DNA from 2 places in the Peribacillus suis genome. Region 2 is predicted to be linked to the other one. Evidence: riboswitches for the same ligand, from Rfam matches in the RefSeq annotation. Region 2 holds a riboswitch; the other holds the start of a gene.
What was found. Region 2 has a riboswitch for FMN ahead of ribE (riboflavin synthase). Riboswitches for the same ligand answer to the same signal wherever they lie in the genome.

Region 1: linked by a shared signal. The riboswitch ahead of AC503W_RS12175 (ECF transporter S component) and the one ahead of ribE (riboflavin synthase) in region 2 are both predicted to bind FMN.

What each region holds. Positions count from the first base shown of each region.
Region 1 covers NZ_CM182019.1:2,499,740-2,509,124, forward strand. The annotation lists gene AC503W_RS12140 (metallophosphoesterase) at 1-742, opposite strand, end outside; gene AC503W_RS12145 (DUF2663 family protein) at 899-1,357, opposite strand; gene AC503W_RS12150 (LysM peptidoglycan-binding domain-containing protein) at 1,505-2,263, opposite strand; gene AC503W_RS12155 (CPBP family intramembrane glutamic endopeptidase) at 2,241-2,870, opposite strand; gene AC503W_RS12160 (RecQ family ATP-dependent DNA helicase) at 2,860-4,368, opposite strand; gene AC503W_RS12165 (YpbB family protein) at 4,365-5,432, opposite strand; gene AC503W_RS12170 (ferredoxin) at 5,719-5,967, shown strand; gene AC503W_RS12175 (ECF transporter S component) at 6,102-6,674, opposite strand; FMN riboswitch at 6,845-6,977, opposite strand; gene serA (phosphoglycerate dehydrogenase) at 7,317-8,891, shown strand; gene AC503W_RS12185 (RsiX family anti-sigma factor) at 8,982-9,385, opposite strand, start outside.
Region 2 covers NZ_CM182019.1:544,438-553,822, forward strand. The annotation lists gene AC503W_RS02630 (DEAD/DEAH box helicase) at 1-267, shown strand, start outside; gene megL (methionine gamma-lyase) at 532-1,707, shown strand; gene AC503W_RS02640 (TspO-related membrane protein) at 1,734-2,462, opposite strand; gene AC503W_RS02645 (GNAT family N-acetyltransferase) at 2,686-3,276, opposite strand; FMN riboswitch at 3,564-3,694, shown strand; gene ribE (riboflavin synthase) at 3,843-4,481, shown strand; partial or broken gene ribB (3,4-dihydroxy-2-butanone-4-phosphate synthase) at 4,500-5,102, shown strand; gene ribH (6,7-dimethyl-8-ribityllumazine synthase) at 5,166-5,636, shown strand; gene AC503W_RS02665 (methyl-accepting chemotaxis protein) at 5,691-7,196, opposite strand; gene AC503W_RS02670 (DHH family phosphoesterase) at 7,421-8,590, shown strand; gene AC503W_RS02675 (ABC transporter ATP-binding protein) at 8,782-9,385, shown strand, end outside.

The DNA.
Region 1 (9,385 bases), 2.0 Mb from region 2:
TCTCCAAAACCTCTCCATATTCTGTAGATTTCCCTTTTTTCAATGTGAACAGATGGGTTTCCGGCTTTGCCTCAAGCCTTAATGGCACAGTACTTGTCCCATATCCATTACTAGTTATGTACATGCATTCCGTTTCGTTCCTTATGCCTCCCAAACGATATGGGCCAAATCCAAATATGCGTATCTGCCCACCATGGGTATGCCCCGAAAGAACGAGACTGATACGATTTTCTGACTTTAGTTGTTCTTTAACAAGTGGATTGTGACTGATCAAAATCCGAAAATGCTCATCCCCGCAGTCCGAAAGAGCAAGGTCGAGTCTGTCTCTTTCAACGGAAATATCATCTATGCCTAAGAGAGCAACCTTTTCTCCTGACTCCGACTCAAAAGAAACGGAAGTGTTATCCAATATCTTGACCCCGAGATTCAGAAGTGAGGCATCCAATTCATGAAAGTCCCCTTCGTAATCATTATTCCCCCATACAAAATATATAGGACCAATCTCTTTCAGTTTCAAGATATTTTTTTCTACCCGCTCTAAAGGGACTCCACTTTCCCTGATATCCCCTCCAATAATGACTAAATCCGCTTTACCAACGACATCTTCGATTAAACGATCCGATATGATTCTCCGATGTAGATCGGAAATAAAAAAAATCCGAATTTCCCCAAATCCTTCCGGAAAGTTGCTGAAATATAAATCCTGGATAAGTAGCCTATCTTGTTTAGCTGTACGCCACATGTAAAAAACCATCACACATATAAGCAGTAGCAAACCCAAAAACACATAAACCAAAAACATCTTTCATTAAACCTTCTTTCTTTTCATTACCGAAATCCTTCCGAAACTTACTCATAAAACCATAATACCCGCTATTCAATATTCCTAACTAGGAGTTTATTTATTTTCATGAAATAAGTTAATATCATAGTTCTTCTTCATCATGTCAAATACCTTGTGCCGATTTTTCCATTCATCCTCTTTTTCCCACAACTGTTTGCTTTTGTTGATAATTTCACATCGAAGCAATTGAAATTCCTTTTCTGCTTTATCCATTTTCTTTTTGATCATCATCATATAACCATAGATTCCGGTCGTCGCAGCCAAAAATAAAAAATGGCTAAAATGGTCAACAAAGACACTGAACATCTTAAAGAACGAATAGGAATAAGGAACAACTATATATAAATAAAGATATATCAAGAAAAGAGCAGCGATAATCATTGTTGCCCATAAACTATGAAGATGCTTCTTTTTGAGCGTCTCGAATTTTTTTTTGCGGACCACAACATTCTGTAACATTTGTTTTGCCGCCTGATCGGTTTTATCATCCAATAAAATGATTGCCGGTTCCATTTATCTTCCCCCTCTTTCCTAATCCTTCAAATCATGATATGAGGTTGTCTTGGAAAAAATGATAATGGGGCGGATCTTTACTATAAATAACCCAACCTTAGGAAAAAAAGCACCCTGTCGTTCTTAAGAGACAGAGTGCTTTTGCTTTTACTTTTTCAGTGGTATCTTCAAGACTTGTCCCTTCGAAATCTCATTGCCATTCAGCCCGTTCCATTTCTGAATTAGCGCAATGCCTTCCTGCGATTTGTAGTAGTTCATCGCAATCCTGAACAATGTCTCTTCTGCCTGAACCGTATGGTAAACAACTTTATATCCGTCAGCCTCCGATTTGGTAGCTGCGGCATCCCCAGAAGCTACTTTATTATCTGCTTCTTGTTTGGCTTTCGCTTCCGCTTCTGCTTTAGCCTTTGCTTCTGCCTCTTGTTTGGCTTCCGCTTCTTGTTTGGCTTTTACTTCCGCCTCTGCTTTAGCCTTTGCTTCCGCTTCTTGTTTGGCTTTTTTCTTTGCTCTTTCTTCTGCAGCCTTATCTTCCTCTTGCTTTTTTTCTTTAAGCTTAGCAGTATCTTTTTCTTCTTTTTCCTTAATATCCCCGGCCGTTGCCGTTGTCGGCACAGCCTCTTCTATAGTTTCTTCGTCATCACTAAAATTCACCACTTCACTACTTTTGGTATCCTTTTCAGGCCTATCCTGAAGGTATGTATAAAGACTATAAAATCCTATAGGAAGCAAAATGAAAAATAGCGATAATAATTTAATCATTGGGAACTTTATCTTCACTTTGCTTTTTTTCTTTTTACTCTGATGAACCTCACTTCTTTTTGGTAAAGATGACTTCACCTTATGACGATCGGATCGCGTACGAAGTTCTCCAGCTTGATCGTTTTCATTCTCTTTTACACGACTCATCTAAGTCACCACCCTCTTCACATACTGCCAGCTTTACATACTTATGTCTTATTAATATACCGAGGATAAAATCTATTAAAAAATGGGCTGTGATCGTCACTAAAATATTTTGGGTCCATTCAAACAAAAATCCGATGAGAAAGCTTAAAAGCGTCACATTCAAAAATAAAAACCAATTAAATAAGTAACGATAATGAACCGCCGCAAAGATAATGCTCGTCCACAATAAGCCTATATGTGTCTGCATAACACCACGAAATAATAATTCCTCGCTAACCGCTACTAACAAAGAGACGATAAAGATCATGGGATATGGTAGGCTACTGAAAATGCGTTCATTGACTCCACCATCATCCTGATAGGAAACAGGGGTCACTTTCATCATAACCACATCAAAAATGACCACTAAGATTCCAGCAGGGACACCTATCAACAAAATATCCATATCTTTAATGTCAAATAAAGAACGAAAGGTAGAAAAATCTTCAAATAAGATAATACCTAAAAAAAAGCCAATCGTTAAGAGAATAATTTGGGTCAGGAACAAATTATATAGTAACTGTTTGTCTGTCAGCTGTTTAATTAATTGCGCCTGCTTATTTTTCATGCCCATTATCCTTATCCAATAAGATAAAAGCTAATTCCTGTTTCCATGTAGAATATGAATTACCCTGCTGTTCCTTTACTGCCGGCCATACATCCAAGATATTTTTTGCATCTATTCCACAACGATCGCAACATACGTCATTCCCTTTTTGCTGCTCTTCTTCAAAATAATGCAAAATGCCCAAACGCCTACATATTTTAGTATGAATCCAATTCAAAAAAACGTTCAGCTTTGCCTGATTTTGCATCTTTCTTGTATGACAATAGTCTTTCATCCTTGTTCTATGCAATGGTGAGTCATCATCCGTCAGAAATTGTGTAAAAAAACGGAATTGAATATCATTCAAGGAAAAGCTCTGAAGAAGATGCTCTTTTTCAGAAAGACTTAAATCAGCCATACTTCTATTCGCTTCATTTAAATACGAACAAACGGCCTCAATTTGATGGTCAGTTGGTAGCTGTTGTTCCATCAAATGCAACGGAAGTCCTTCATCTCCTTCGCTATATAGTAAAATGGCTACACTTTGTTTTTGGTCACGGCCTGCCCTCCCTATTTCTTGAAGGTATGATTCCATTGTGGATGGCATATGAAAATGGATGACAAATCTAACATCAGCTTTATTGACTCCCATTCCAAACGCACTCGTTGCACAAATGATTTTTAACTGGCCCAAGATGAATTGCTGCTGAATGAGCATTCTTTGCTCCTGTTCCATACCTCCATGATAATAATTGACACTACCGACTCCATTTTCCTGTAAAAAACCCGAGACCGCTTCAGCCACTTTTTTCGAAGAAAAATAAATAATTCCACTACCTGGAAATTCCCTGACAAGCGAGAGGACACGGGCAAGCTTTTCTTCGTAGCTATATATATTTTCCACAAGTATCGCGATATTTTCCCGATCAACGGATGAAACGATTTCCTTGGGTTGGGAGATATTCAAGTTCCTGATTATATCTTGCCGTACTTCTTTTGTTGCTGTTGCCGTCAAGGCAAGCGTTAATGGGTTACTTAACTTACGCCTCACTTCTCCCAAGTTCAAGTAATCCGGCCTGAAATCATATCCCCATTGAGAAATGCAATGCGCCTCGTCAATGACAAATAAGCCTATGTCAATTTTCCTTAAAGACTGGATTACACTTTCTAGCCCAAGCATTTCGGGAGACAGAAAAATAAACCGATACGTTTGCAATCGTTCAAATGCCTGTTTTTTTTGATACGCGGTCAAAAAAGAATTGAGGGTCAGAACACTTTTTTCCCCTCTCATCTTAAGCTGATCCGCCTGATCCTGCATCAAGGATAATAACGGTGAAACAATTATAGCCGTCTTATTGATAAGGTAAGCAGGGAGCTGATAACATAATGATTTACCAGACCCTGTGGGAAGCATTGCCAATGTGTCGGTCCCTTCTAGCAAGGATTCGATTACCTCATGCTGTCCAGGACGAAAATTGTCAAATCCAAATTTATCTTTCAGGACTGTATTCAAGTTCATCCTCTATCACCTATTTTCGCAAGTACAAGCCTTATTTGAAAAAAACTAATTTGCTCATTATCGACAGCTTCCTTGATTGCCTTGAGTTTTCTCGTATTCAACCGTTTAATGACCGTAATGATTTTGTCTTCATCCTCTATTGGAACATAGTCATTTATCGAAAAACTTTTGTCCGATAGCACGATTTCTACGAGATGATCCTCAATCGTATTTCCTTTTAAGCGACGAATCTCTGCAATTTCCTGTATCGTTTTCCCTGCCTGAATATATTGCAGAGTCGTATGTGTCGATTGTGTTAGATGAGGATGCCCACCATTTTTCCAATCATGGATTAAAGAAGCCAACAGAGGGTAATCGCGTACTGTTGATATCTCTGCGAGCATTTGATGCAATGAATCGAGAAAAACGTAGTGCACAAACCACTCATCAATTTCTTTCCTTTTTCCAATCTGCTCAAACGTAAGTCCGATTCGATTGACTCCCGTAATTTTCAAAACAAAAATGTCACGGTTCAACTCACTTTGCATCTCTAAGAGGGTGACCAATTCATCAAAAAGATGCTGAGCAAGTAACTCTCGATTTTGTTGGTTGGCATATAAAAAACCCTTTACGAATTCCTGTACTCGTTGATTCTGTTGTATCGGATAAAAAGGCCTTTCATTGTGGACAATATGGGATATAGTTTGGATAAGAAGATTGAGTCTTCTCCAAAAATCCGGGGTGATGTTTTGGTATTTCCACCCATTTAGTGATAAAGGAAGAGGCCACTTTTTGAAATAAGAGGCCAACGCCCCTCCTCCTTGTTCACTAATCAAATACACATCATTTTTTTCCGTTGGTTCGATTAGTTTCAGTTCAAGAAACAATTTTATGTTTTGAGATAACTCCTCCCGGGTAAAACGAGGCATAGTCCCAAATATGTTCGTCAGACCAAATAAATGCGCATCCTGAATAGTCTGGGACGATTTTTTACCCTGAAGCATATGATAAATTGCGTAGATGGAACGCTCACCTTGGAACTTTTGTATCGCATATAAAATGATTGCTTGAAGATAATTGTTCATGAAACTCACATCCTTGTTCCATTTATCCAATTATATTGTAACAAAAATCTGCAAATACCGCCTTTTTTTATGTCATATATGCAACGATATTTGTGAATAAACAACTAAATACGTACTCGTTATAAAGAAATTTTCCCAATAATTTGTGTTGACTTTTCATATACTGCCGTATTATCGTTACATTTTCTATTGATAAGTTCGGCATTCGGTCTTACAATAAGAAAGAGATGTTAATCTATAATAAAAAGGTTTTGAGTTGTAAATCAACTTAGGAGGGGTTTTATTCATGGCTAAATTTACTATTGTTGATAAAGAAACATGTATCGCTTGTGGAGCTTGTGGAGCTGCAGCACCAGATATCTATGATTATGATGATGAAGGAATTGCTTTTGTTACGCTAGATGATAACGAAGGAATCGTTGAAATCCCCGATGTTCTTATAGATGACATGATGGATGCATTTGAAGGATGCCCCACAGACTCTATCAAAGTCGCAGACGAATCATTCGAGGGCGACGCTTTAAAATTCGAATAAGAATAAAAGCCATTTTCATTTTGAGAATGGCTTTTTTTATGTATTTTTTAAAACTTCTCCCCATACATTAAAGAGGCAGAAACAACCCAGTTATCATCTGGTTGTTTCTGCCTCTTTTTATATATTAAGCATGTTTATATAACACTTGTTTTATTGATCCATGTTTGGAGTTTAACAAATAATAGCATGAAAACGGAAGTAATGAGCACTCCTTTAATGATGTTAAAAGGGAGTATTGCCGCAGTTACGAATTGTCTTGACTCTGGTGCGGTCATGGCATCCCATCCCATAAAGAAAGTATATGCCGGTAAAAAGACATAATAGTTCAAGACACTCATAATTAGCGCCATGGAAACTGTTCCGGCTAGCAAGGCAAATGTCATTCCTTTTTTCGAACTTATTTTTTTATATACATAATATGTTGGCAGTATGAATAATACCCCCGCTATAAAGTTAGAGATATGTCCAACCGGTACACCCGTATCGCTTCCAGTCATGACCATATCCAATAAGTTTTTCAGGAATTCAACTAAAACTCCTGCAAGCGGTCCGAAAATCAATGCCGCCATCAGTGCTGGGATGTCACTAAAATCAATGTTCAGAAAAGGCGGAAATCCCGGAAATGGAAAATTCAAAAGCATTAGTAGGTAGGAAAGACTTCCTAGCATTGCAAGTGTGACCATCTTTTTAACTTTGTTCGATTTCATAGTTCTCTCTCCTTCTTTTTCTTGATCTACCTTGAAAAAGAGGTTAGGGATCCTTCATGAATGTTGATGTTCAATAAAAAACCCCTTAATTCCGACAGAATTAAAGGGATAAATTAAAGGTTTCATCAAACAAACGTTCAGCACTTGACTGTTTGAACGCATTCAGGAACCTCCATCTTCTCCCATCCAGACTATACTGTCGGCTTTGGAATCTCACCAAATCCTGCCCTAAGGCTCGCGGGCTTAGAAGAATTTTTCTTCATCACCGCCGGTGGGGAGTTACACCCCGCCCCGAAGATAGACCTATAAAATTAATTTACAATTTTCATTATAAATGATTTTTCTTTTTTTGAATAGTATTTTCATCGCAACTATGAATTTACGACAATCGAATATTACACTTTTATTCATTTTAAACAAAATATGTATTTATAATCACGACATTTTACTCGGTCTAAAATAATTTTTATTTTTAGAAAATTACGACTCAAACCCTTTGCCCTTGCGGTTTTGGACGAGTGAATTTCAAAGCAACTTTAATTAAAGCGCTTACATATAGGTATGCCAAATTGACAGTTTTCCCATTTCAATTGTAAAATTAACTGAAATTTAAGAGAATTTTACCTAGGAAGGTGTTTACACGTGTATCAGATTTTAGTAGCAGATGCCATCAAACCAGAAGGACTCGGACCGCTTTCAGAGGCATCCAATATTCTTCTTATTCAGAAGACTGTAGAAGAAGCAGCAAACGAACTTGATCAGATCGATGCAATACTGGTTAGAAGTGCAACAAAAGTTACAGAAGATTTAATGAACCGCATGCCAAAACTAAAGATCATTGCTCGCGCAGGTGTCGGCGTTGATAACATTGACATTCCTGCTGCAACAAAACGAGGAATCGTTGTTGTGAATGCTCCTGACGGAAATACAATTTCAACAGCTGAACATACATTTGCCATGATGGCTTCCTTGATGCGCCATATTCCGCAAGCTTATGCTTCCCTGAAAAATGGAGAATGGAAACGATCTTCTTATACAGGAACGGAACTTCGCGGAAAAACTTTAGGCATTGTTGGTTTCGGACGAATTGGTGGAGAGATTGCCAAACGCGCAAAAGTTTTCGGCATGGAAGTCATAGTTTATGACCCATTCTTAACAGCCGATCGTGCAAAAAAAATGTCCGTAACTTCCCTGACTTTAGATGAATTGCTCCCTAAAGCAGATATAATCACTGTACATACACCTCTAACGGACGAAACTAGAGGGTTAATCAATAAAGAAAAGTTACTCACCTGTAAAAAAGGCGTGTACGTATTAAACTGTGCGCGTGGCGGAATCCTTGATGAAGATGATTTATATGAAATGATTGTCGAGGGACATGTAGCTGGAGCCGCATTGGATGTTTTTGTTGAAGAACCACCGCTTGGCCATAAATTACTTGAACTTGATAACGTCATCGCTACTCCTCATTTAGGAGCTTCCACTAAAGAAGCCCAATTGAATGTTGCCGTTCAAGTCGCCCAAGAAGTATTAACCTATTTTGAAGGTAATCCTGTATCAAGTTCAATTAACCTTCCAGCCATTTCTAAAGAGGTGTTTGAAAAGGTTCAGCCATTCTATCAACTAGTCCAACAAATGGGCTCCATTGCCTCACAATGCATGAAAGAAGGCATTCAGGAGATTTCCGTAACTTATGCAGGTGAATCATTGGACTTCGACACCGCTATTCTAACAAAAAGCCTAATAGCAGGCTTCTTCAAATCAAGAGTAGATGCTTCAGTTAATGAAGTGAATGCGCTATTGGTTGCTAAAGAGCGTGGCATTACCATTGGCGAAAAGGTTTCTACTGACTCTCTAGGTTATTCTAACCTGATCAGTCTAAAAGTAAAAGGCGACACTCGCGAATTAACCATTAGTGGTACTCATATCGAGAACTATGGTTCCCGGATTGTCAATCTGAATGGTTTCAAAATTGATTTCCATCCAGAAGCTAATTTACTTTATATCCAACACACTGATAAACCTGGAGTAATCGGTAACGTCGGTAAAATTCTTGGTGATCATGCCGTAAATATCGCGACTATGCAAGTTGGTCGTAAAGAAGCTGGCGGGGAAGCTATCATGGTATTGAGTTTCGATAAACCATTAGAAGATAATATGAAGCAATTCTTAGAGGAAACACAAGAAATTACTTTCATGGCCCGAATAGCTTTATAATTTCCACTTAAGGATGCCCCACTAGCGGGCATCCTTTTTTTGTTGAACGACCCTCATCTGCCTCTCACATCGCAAGCATGCACTTGACCTTTAATTAACTAAGTTAGGAGCAACGGGTACTGTAATCTCTTCCGATAAATTCAGAGAACCTACCATTTCTACAGGGGAGTTTTCAAACTTCACCTTTGCATAGCCAAAGTCTTTAGCTGTAAATAGAATGACTTCCAAACCTTGAAGCGACTCTGAATCATTCTTCAAGCGGCCTTCTTGTGCCAGTTCTACAGTTACTAAACCCCCATCATATGTTAGGTTCTCCCACTTCAAACTCTCCGGTAGAGCAGAAGAAATCCCTTCTATGCCAGGTTCCTCCTTTGCCGCTTGTAGGGCCTCTTCCATGTTCTGATAATCGATATTGCTAGGCACAAGGAAACTTGAAGATGATTTATCCGTGTGATAAAGAAAGAATGTGCGATTCTTGTGCTGGGGAATTTCTT
Region 2 (9,385 bases):
AAGTCACCGATGTTGATTGCAACCGATGTGGCGGCCCGTGGACTTGATATTAAAGGACTGACAGCCGTCGTTCATATTGATATGGCTGAAAACATTGACCAATATATTCATCGGTCTGGTAGAACGGGACGTGCCGGAGCGGATGGCACGGTCATCTCGATCGTGACGGAAAGAGAAGAGCGTGAGTTGAAGAAAATGGCTCGCGAACTTGAAATCCCCTTAACGAAAGTCACTTTCTATGGTGGGAATATCGTAGAAGAAGAATAGGCATGAAGAATGGAGATGGCCATGAAGGCTGTCTCTTTTTTTATGTTCTGTAGCGTAATCCGGCTATCCTCATTTGACGTTCCTATTTGATAGATTGCAAGCTTTTTAAAGGAAAACTGGCCGCTTCACAAGCTTTGTGGATGATTAACAAGGGCAACAGGACTAAACCTGTACGAATGTCCAGGCGACTTACATTGAAAACGCTTCCAAAATATGTTTTTTTAACATATGATAGATATAGCTATTTGGATAGGGGGAGTTAGAATGGGAGAGAAATATAAGCATATTGAAACAGCTGTGATTCATGAAGGATATGATTCGAAGGAGCATTTAGGAAGCTTGACCACACCTTTGTTTCAAACCTCGACATTTACGTTCGATACGGCCGAACAAGGGGAAAACCGGTTTGCTGGTTTAGAAGATGGATATATTTACTCGAGGCTGGGAAATCCGACGGTTCGGGTGCTGGAAGAGAAGATTGCGGCCTTGGAAGGCGGGGAAGCGGGACTTGCGTTCAGTTCAGGGATGGCTGCCGTGTCTGCGGTCCTTTTTGCTTTGACCAAAGCCGATGACCATATCGTTTGTTCAAAAGGCTTGTATGGATGTACTTTCGGCCTTCTTCAACTGATGGAGGAAAAATACCGGATCACCCACGATTTTTGCGATATGGAAACGGAGGACCAGCTAAGGAGCATGATCCGTCCGAATACGACCTGCATCTATGTAGAGACGCCGATTAATCCGACGATGAAAATGATCGATTTAGCATTGGTCATGAAAGTCGCCAAGGAGAATAATGTGCCTGTCGTGGTCGATAATACGTTTTCCACTCCATATTTACAGAAGCCACTGGAATTTGGATGTGATGTCGTCCTTCATAGTGCTACGAAGTATCTTTGTGGACATGGGGACGTTGTGGCGGGTCTGATTGTCGGAAAGAAGGAGTTTATCAATCAGGTGGCCATGACAACACAGAAGGATATCGGAGGGATTATTTCGCCATTTGATGCATGGTTGCTGTTGCGGGGATTGAAGACGTTGCCAGTCAGGATGGATCGTCACGCTTCTAATGCAACGGAGATCTTTCGCATGCTGAAACAGCATCAACGGGTTAAGGCCGTCTATTATCCAGGCGACGCAGAATCAGGGGATTATCGGATCATGGAAAAACAGATGAAATCCGGTGGAGGCATGATTTCCTTTGAACTGGAGGGGACAAAACAGGATGCCCAACGATTCCTCAATAACTTGAAGCTTATAAAAATCGCGGTCAGCCTAGGAGACGCTGAATCCTTGATCCAGCATCCCGCTACGATGACACACTCGTCCATCCCAAAAGAATCAAGAACGCAGATGGGCATCACCGACCAACTCATACGGCTCTCCGTCGGCCTAGAATCCTGGCATGACATCTGGTCTGACCTTGAACAGGCGTTTTAGGGGTCTGACCCCTTTTATTTCCTGAATTATTTCCTGAGGTTCCTGATCAGGACGGTTATGGATAGGATGAGGATGAGGGGGGCCAGGATATAGGATGTGGTGGTGATTGTCGGATGGGGCGTGCTGTTCCTTACGCCGATTCCGATGATGGCCCAGACGAAGACGAGTGGGTAGCACCAGTCCTTGTTTTTAATGGCAAAGATGAATGCCAGAGCCGTGGCTACGAGTAAGAGGGCGATCGTCCATGCTACATCGGAAAACCCGAAACCATTCCAGCCGATATAGGTCAGATAGTAGGAAATGTTAGCAATGGTCGCGACGCTCACCCATCCTAGATAGACGGAAAAGGGCATCAAGTCGAGAAAGGCATGCCTCACTTTTATAATGTTTGTGTAAATGACAATCAAGGTCAATAAAAGTGTAATGATGATGATGACGGATAACAGGAAGTATTCGTAATGCCAAGCTAATAGCCAGGCTCCGTTAAATACACAGCTTAAGGCGAACCATGGGAAAGAGACCATATATGCGGGACTTGTTTTGTGTTTCCCCATAAACTGTCTGGCTACCCAGATGGCAAGAAGAAAATAAATCAATCCCCATATCGAGAATACATAGCCGGCTGGGGTAAAAAGAACGTCCAGTTTCCCGGAAACTTCTCCTGAGGTTTGGCCGTTGAAGGGAAGGTAATTAGCCAGGAAATTCATCGTGATGACGAATAGATAGGCAACAAGGTTGATAAGAACAATTAGCATGTGTCTTCCTCCTTTGAATGAAATTGGGACATATTATCTTATTCCTTTTAAATTGGAGAGATAACCTTTTTTAGCACATCGGAAGGAAGGATTCTTACTTAGTGGAGAAAAGATGTATTCAATTGTCTGTAAAGGGATAAAGGTACAACACGTCTAAAAAATAAGGACCTTGCTACTTTTACTGCAGCAAGGTCCTTTAAAGGTGTTTAATTAATTAGTGAAATTAGGATTTAGCGTTAACAACCGTTTCATCCTTTTTTTCGGGGGTTACATATTCTTCTTTTAATATGGAATAATAGGCGCTGTCTAATAATGTACCCTTCGTCATGTGGCTTTTACGGTGAATCCCTTCACACTTCATGCCTAAGCGATCCAATACTTTCCCGGATGCGGCATTTATCACATCACATTCAGCAAATACTCGCTCCAAATCCAAAACATTGAAGGCTAATTCCAGTATTGATTTTCCCGCTTCGGTCATATAGCCTTTACCCCAGAAATTCCGGTTTAAAGTATAACCCAGTTCTCCACATTTGTTCGATTCATGCACTCTGAATTCGATAGCCCCAATCATTTTGTTGTCTTCCTTTAACACGAGTGCATATTTGCCGATAGGCTCTTCCAAGAAATAGTTCGCTATGAAGTTCTTAGTCTGGTCCAAATCTTTATGTTTGTCGTAAAGGTAACGTGTCGTTTCTTCATCAGATGTATATTCATACATATCCTCAGCATCATCAAGCGAAACCGGACGTAAGATGATACGCTCGCTTTCGATATGATTGTGATGAACCATTAAAAGGTTTGTCTTTCCCATTTGAATTCCCCATTTTTTCTTATTTTTACAATTATTATATCATGATTCAATACATCTAATAAGAAAATAATGGAATAAATTTTAGCATCTCACTCAGATCGTGTATACGAGATTTGTATTATGGCAGGGATTCATTGATATGTAAGCACCACGGCTATAGTCGCTTACATAGGATGGATTCCTCCCTTTTCTTATATGATTTGCTTGCAACTATCGATTCATTTTAGGATAGGTGTTTTACATCCGCACTTTAGAGTGTTAAAATAATGGAAGATTCAAAAAAATAGTTAGTCCTTCGGGGTCGGGTGAAAATCCCAACCGGCGGTGATGAAGCAATTCTAAGCCCGCGAGCCTTATAAAGGCAGGATTTGGTGAGAATCCAAAGCCGACAGTATAGTCTGGATGGGAGAAGGACGTGTGAAATCCAAGTGTATACGTACGCCTATTTTTTCAGAATATGAAATGATGGGTTTATTAGGTATACCATTTTTTTCACTCATTTCTCCTGCTAACTCCTTAGGCGATCCTAAGGGGTTTTTTATATGTGTATAAAAGGGGGAGAAACTATGTTTACCGGAATCATTGAGGAGATCGGCACGGTTCATTCCATGAAAAAGGGAAGAAGCAGCATGGAACTGGCCATTTCCTCTAAGAAAGTACTGGAAGATGTCCATCTTGGAGACAGCATTTCCGTTAACGGGGTCTGTTTGACGGTGACTTCCTTCACACAGACTTTATTTACGGTCGATGTGATGCCGGAAACGATGAAAGCTTCATCGATCCGGACATTGAAACCAGGTTCAGAAGTGAATCTTGAACGTGCGATGAGTGCTAATGGACGTTTCGGCGGCCATTTCGTTTCAGGTCATATTGATGGAACGGGCACCATCATGAAAAAAGAACGAAAAGAAAATGCCGTCTATTATGTGATTCAGCTGGAAGAAGGGCTCAGTACATACTGTATGCCAAAAGGATCTGTTGCCATCGATGGGACAAGCTTGACGATATTCGGCATTGAGGGAAATTTGCTGACTGTATCACTCATTCCCTTGACCCATCAGGATACCATTTTGGGCAGGAAGGCGGCAGGCGATATCGTAAACATTGAAAACGACATGTTAGGGAAATATATCATACATCAAATGAAAAACAGCGAATCAAAACCAGGACTGGATTTAGCATTCTTGTCTAAGCATGGATTCTAATAAATGGAGGTGTACAGGATGTTCCATACCATTGAAGAAGCGATTGAAGATTTGAAAGCTGGGAAAGTAATCATCATTTCCGATGATGAAGACCGTGAAAATGAAGGGGATTTCGTGGTGCTTGCAGAAAAGGCGACACCCGAAGCCATCAACTTTATGGCCACGCATGGCCGTGGGTTGATTTGTACGACGATTACCGAACAGTTGGCGAAAAAGCTGAACTTGCATCCGATGGTCAATGATAACACCGATCATCATGGGACGGCCTTCACCGTAAGTGTCGATCATAAAAGCACGTCTACAGGTATCAGTGCGTTCGAACGGTCCCTGACCATCCTTGAGCTTTTGAAGGAAGATTCGGTTGCCGAGGACTTTCAACGCCCGGGGCACACTTTTCCGTTGATAGCCAAGGCAGGGGGTGTGTTAAGCCGCACGGGACATACGGAAGCCTCCGTCGACTTGGCCAAGTTATGTGGGGCTGCTCCAGCAGGTGTCATTTGTGAAATCATGAATGAAGATGGAAGCATGGCACGTGTATCCGACTTGGAACTAATTGCGGATAAATTCAACCTGAAATTCATTACGATTGCGGACTTGGTACAATACCGTAAGCAAAAGGAATCATCGCAAGAACAGGTATACATTCAAAATGCATGATGTTTTTAAAATGAGGAGGAAATAGACATGGGGAAAATTATCGAAGCACAATTAATCGGATCGGGACTGAAAGTGGGAATCGTGGTTGGAAGGTTCAATGAGTTCATTACAAGCAAGCTATTGGGCGGAGCATTGGATGGTTTGAAACGCCACGGTGTTGACGAAGATGACGTGGACATCGCTTGGGTGCCAGGAGCATTTGAATTGCCGCTCATTGCCAAGAAACTTGTGAACACGGGGAAATACGACGCAGTGATTGGATTAGGGACGGTCATCAGAGGTTCTACTTCGCATTATGATTATGTCTGCAATGAAGCAGCGAAAGGAATGGCCTCCGTTGCTTTGGATACCGGCATTCCGGTCATCTTCGGATTATTGACGACGGAAAATATCGAGCAGGCCATTGAACGGGCCGGCACGAAATCGGGAAATAAAGGATATGAAGCAGCGGTCAGTGCCATAGAAATGGCGAACCTTGGAAAACTGATTGAACAATAAATTAGATAGAAAGCCGCGGGAGGGCAACCATCCGCGGCTTTCTTCTTGAACAAATTACTTCTCGCTGACTGTCAGCTTTTCCAGGCTTCTTAAAAGGTCTTCAAAACTGGAGAAGTTACTTTCCATTTGGGTAATGAGGGTATTCTGATCCACCACGCTCGCGGCGACTTCCTCAAGGGAAGCGGCATTTTCCTGTACGATGCTGGCAATATTGGTCACTTCATTCGTTGCCGTACTCGAGTTTTGCGTCAAAGCTTGAAGCATGGTTTGAAGTCTGATCGATTGTTCCATGACTTGGAGCGTGTTTCCTTCCATCTCTTTGAAAACGTGTTCGACATCTTCGGACTTTTCCTTTATCATGCCTGCAACATCCAAGCTCTGATTCACGCCATCTGTCACCTCATTAGACTTGATGGAGATATGATGTAGGATTTGCTGGATTTGATTGGTCGCCTGTCGGCTGTTTACAGCAAGCTTCCTGATCTCATCCGCAACCACGGCAAAGCTCTTCCCATGTTCCCCCGCTCGTGCCGCCTCGATGGAGGCATTCAAGGAAATTAAGTTCGTTTGGTCCGAGATGTCTTCTATTGTTGCCAGAATCGTTTGGATCTGCTTATTTTGTTGATTCAATTCTTCCATTAAGAAGGCGGTCTGTTTAGCCTTTTCCCCCACGGATATAATATCTTGGGCAAGGATGATCATTGCCTGACGTCCATCTTTGGTGCTTGATTCATTTTCTACCGTATGGACTTTCATTTTATCGGATGCAAGGGTGGCTTGTTGAACTTCTACATCGAATGAATCGATGGAATCTTTCACTTCATTGGCGCTTAATGCCTGGGATTCAATATTCCTTGTGACTTCTATAAAGGCATTCGTGATTTCCTTGGAGATATTTCCAGTGACTTGGACATTGGCTTGCAGCTCATTGTAAAAGTCGGTCAATCCATGAACGGATTTGGTGATTTCGTCAAGCATATCCTTTGTCTTGATTTCCGTTTGTCGGCTCTTAGCAAGCTCGACCAAGGCGACATTAATCGAAGCACTACCGATTAAACTGAAAAAGACGGATAAAATGGCAGTTAAAATAAATAAAAGAATGATACCAAGTACAGTGACGCCCTTTTCAGATAAAACCATGGAAAAAGGTTCTGACCATAAAATCAGGTAAATCAGGAACCCTGAATATAGGACGATCGACAAGATGACATGATAATAATCGTAATAAATGGACGCAAAAAGAAGCCCTAGATATAACAGGACCAATGACAAAGGGCTACTGGACTGGATGATGATCGAAGCGAATAAAAGGTTGATCGTGATGCCGATAAGATAGGGCACCCCGAGTGTCCATTTTTTTTGCTTGATCAAAATGGAGGCCACAATGGCGGGGATGATGCTAAAAAGGGCAATGATTCCAATGTTTAGAGTCGGTATGCCGACTGTGAATGAAAATAGGAGGCCGGCAGCAATCGTGAATAGTGTATAGATGATGATGGCCGAGTGTCTTGAGTTATTTATTATTTCTCTTGATGCACGATCTGATCTGAACTGATACATTGTCATACCTCGATTTCTATTTAGTAACTCATCTATATTACGATGTAAATATTACAAAATAAAGAAAAAAATTGAAGGTGGTCGATTTTTTTTTACGTTCAAAGCGGTTTTGGGTGGAACCGTGTTAAAATAGTCGGATGTGATTATGCTACAATTGTAAAGATTGCAATTGAAAATCATTTCTTAGGGAAAAGTAAATATATTAGTTTTTAGGAGGGGTTTATGTGTACTATCTTTTTACACATAATGATTTAGACGGAGTCGGCTGCGGAATCGTCGCGAAGCTTGCATTCGGGGAAGACGTGGTAGTTAGCTATAATTCAATCGGCCGCCTTAATCAGAATGTCGAAGCATTTCTTGAGCAGGCGAATATCGAGGATACATTGATTGTTACCGATCTTTCGGTAAATGAAGATAATGAAAAAATGATTACGCAATTCGTTGAGGATGGAGGACATGCACTTTTAATCGACCATCATAAGTCGGCACTGCATTTGAATGAACATGACTGGGCATCTGTTACGGTTGAACAGGAAGACGGCAAACAAACGGCAGCCACTTCTTTATTCTATCAATATGCGGTGGATCAAAAGTGGCTGGAGCCTTCCCGGATTTTCTCTGAATTCGTTGAATTGGTTCGACAATATGATACATGGGAATGGCAGGCCAATAATAATGTAACGGCCAAACGGTTGAATGACTTATTCTTCATGATTCCGATTGAAGAATTCGAAACGAAGATTGCACATAAGCTCTCATCAGCTGAAAACTTCGCGTTTGATGAAGTGGAACAGACTCTTTTGGGAGTGGAAGAGAGTCGTGTGGATCGGTACATAAATAGGAAAAAAAGAGAAGTGTATCAGGCTACGGTCGGTCCTCATACAGTTGGGGTGGTCCATGCCGAGTCTTACCATTCGGAATTGGGTAATGAGCTATCAAAAGAATTTTCCCATCTGGATTATATTGCGATCCTTATGGTCGGAAGCAAAAGAATCAGTTTCCGCACCATCCATGATGAGATAGATGTAGCTGAGGTTGCAGGGAAATATGATGGGGGCGGCCATCAAAAAGCCGCAGGTTGTACGATGTCGGAAAAAGCATACAGCCAATTCGTCGAGAAGACATTCTTCTCTGAACCGATTAAGCGCGACGCTCATAAGAACCAATTGAATGTGAAGAATTCACCAGAAGGTTGCCTATATTCAACGAGAGATAAACAGGATATCTTCATTTATGAAAATGATGAAGAAGAAGAGTGGATCATTGAAGTGAATGGAAAACTGATAAAGAAATCGTTTGATACGTTCGATGAAGCAGAAAAATACACGAAACGTAAATATGTAGCCTGGCTTGCGAACGATGAAAGATACGAAGAGTTTGTGAATAGAGGGTAAGGCAATGCAGCTGTCCAAATTTGGGCGGCTGTTATTTGCAGTTGTTATATGGAGGGAAAAAAATGAGAGTAGTACCTTAGTTCTTTTCTCCTAAAAACGCTTGACAAAGATTCGATTATACTGAATAATCTTATTGTTAAGTAGTTGATAACGATTATCAATTTCAGCGTGAAAGGGGAGGTAATGATTACATGCGAATGAACGTTAGTAACGTTGAAGTTGGATACGATAAAAAAGTGATTGTTAACGGCTTGACGATTGAAATTCCCGATGGCCAAATTACTACAATCATAGGATCTAATGGGTGTGGAAAATCAACGTTATTAAAAGCTTTAACAAGAATCATTCCCTATCAAAATGGACAGGTCTTTCTTGATGGAGCGGAAATACAAAAAAAGAATACGAAAGAATTGGCGAAGGAACTGTCGATCTTGCCACAAACACAGGATAGTGCAGTAGGACTTTTAGTCGAGGAACTGGTTTCATATGGTCGTTTTCCATATCAATCAGGGTTCGGTGGCCTAAAAAAAGAAGACAAAGAAATCATTGATTGGGCCATGAAGTCTACTAATACATATGAATTTAGACACAACTCTGTAGATGAACTTTCCGGAGGTCAAAAACAGCGGGTGTGGATTGCCTTGGCACTTGCGCAAAACACGGACATCATTTTTTTGGATGAGCCTACAACCTATCTGGACATGGCCCATCAACTTGAAGTATTGGAGCTTTTGCAGAACTTGAATGAAAAGGAAAATCGGACCATTGTGATGGTTCTACATGATTTGAATCATG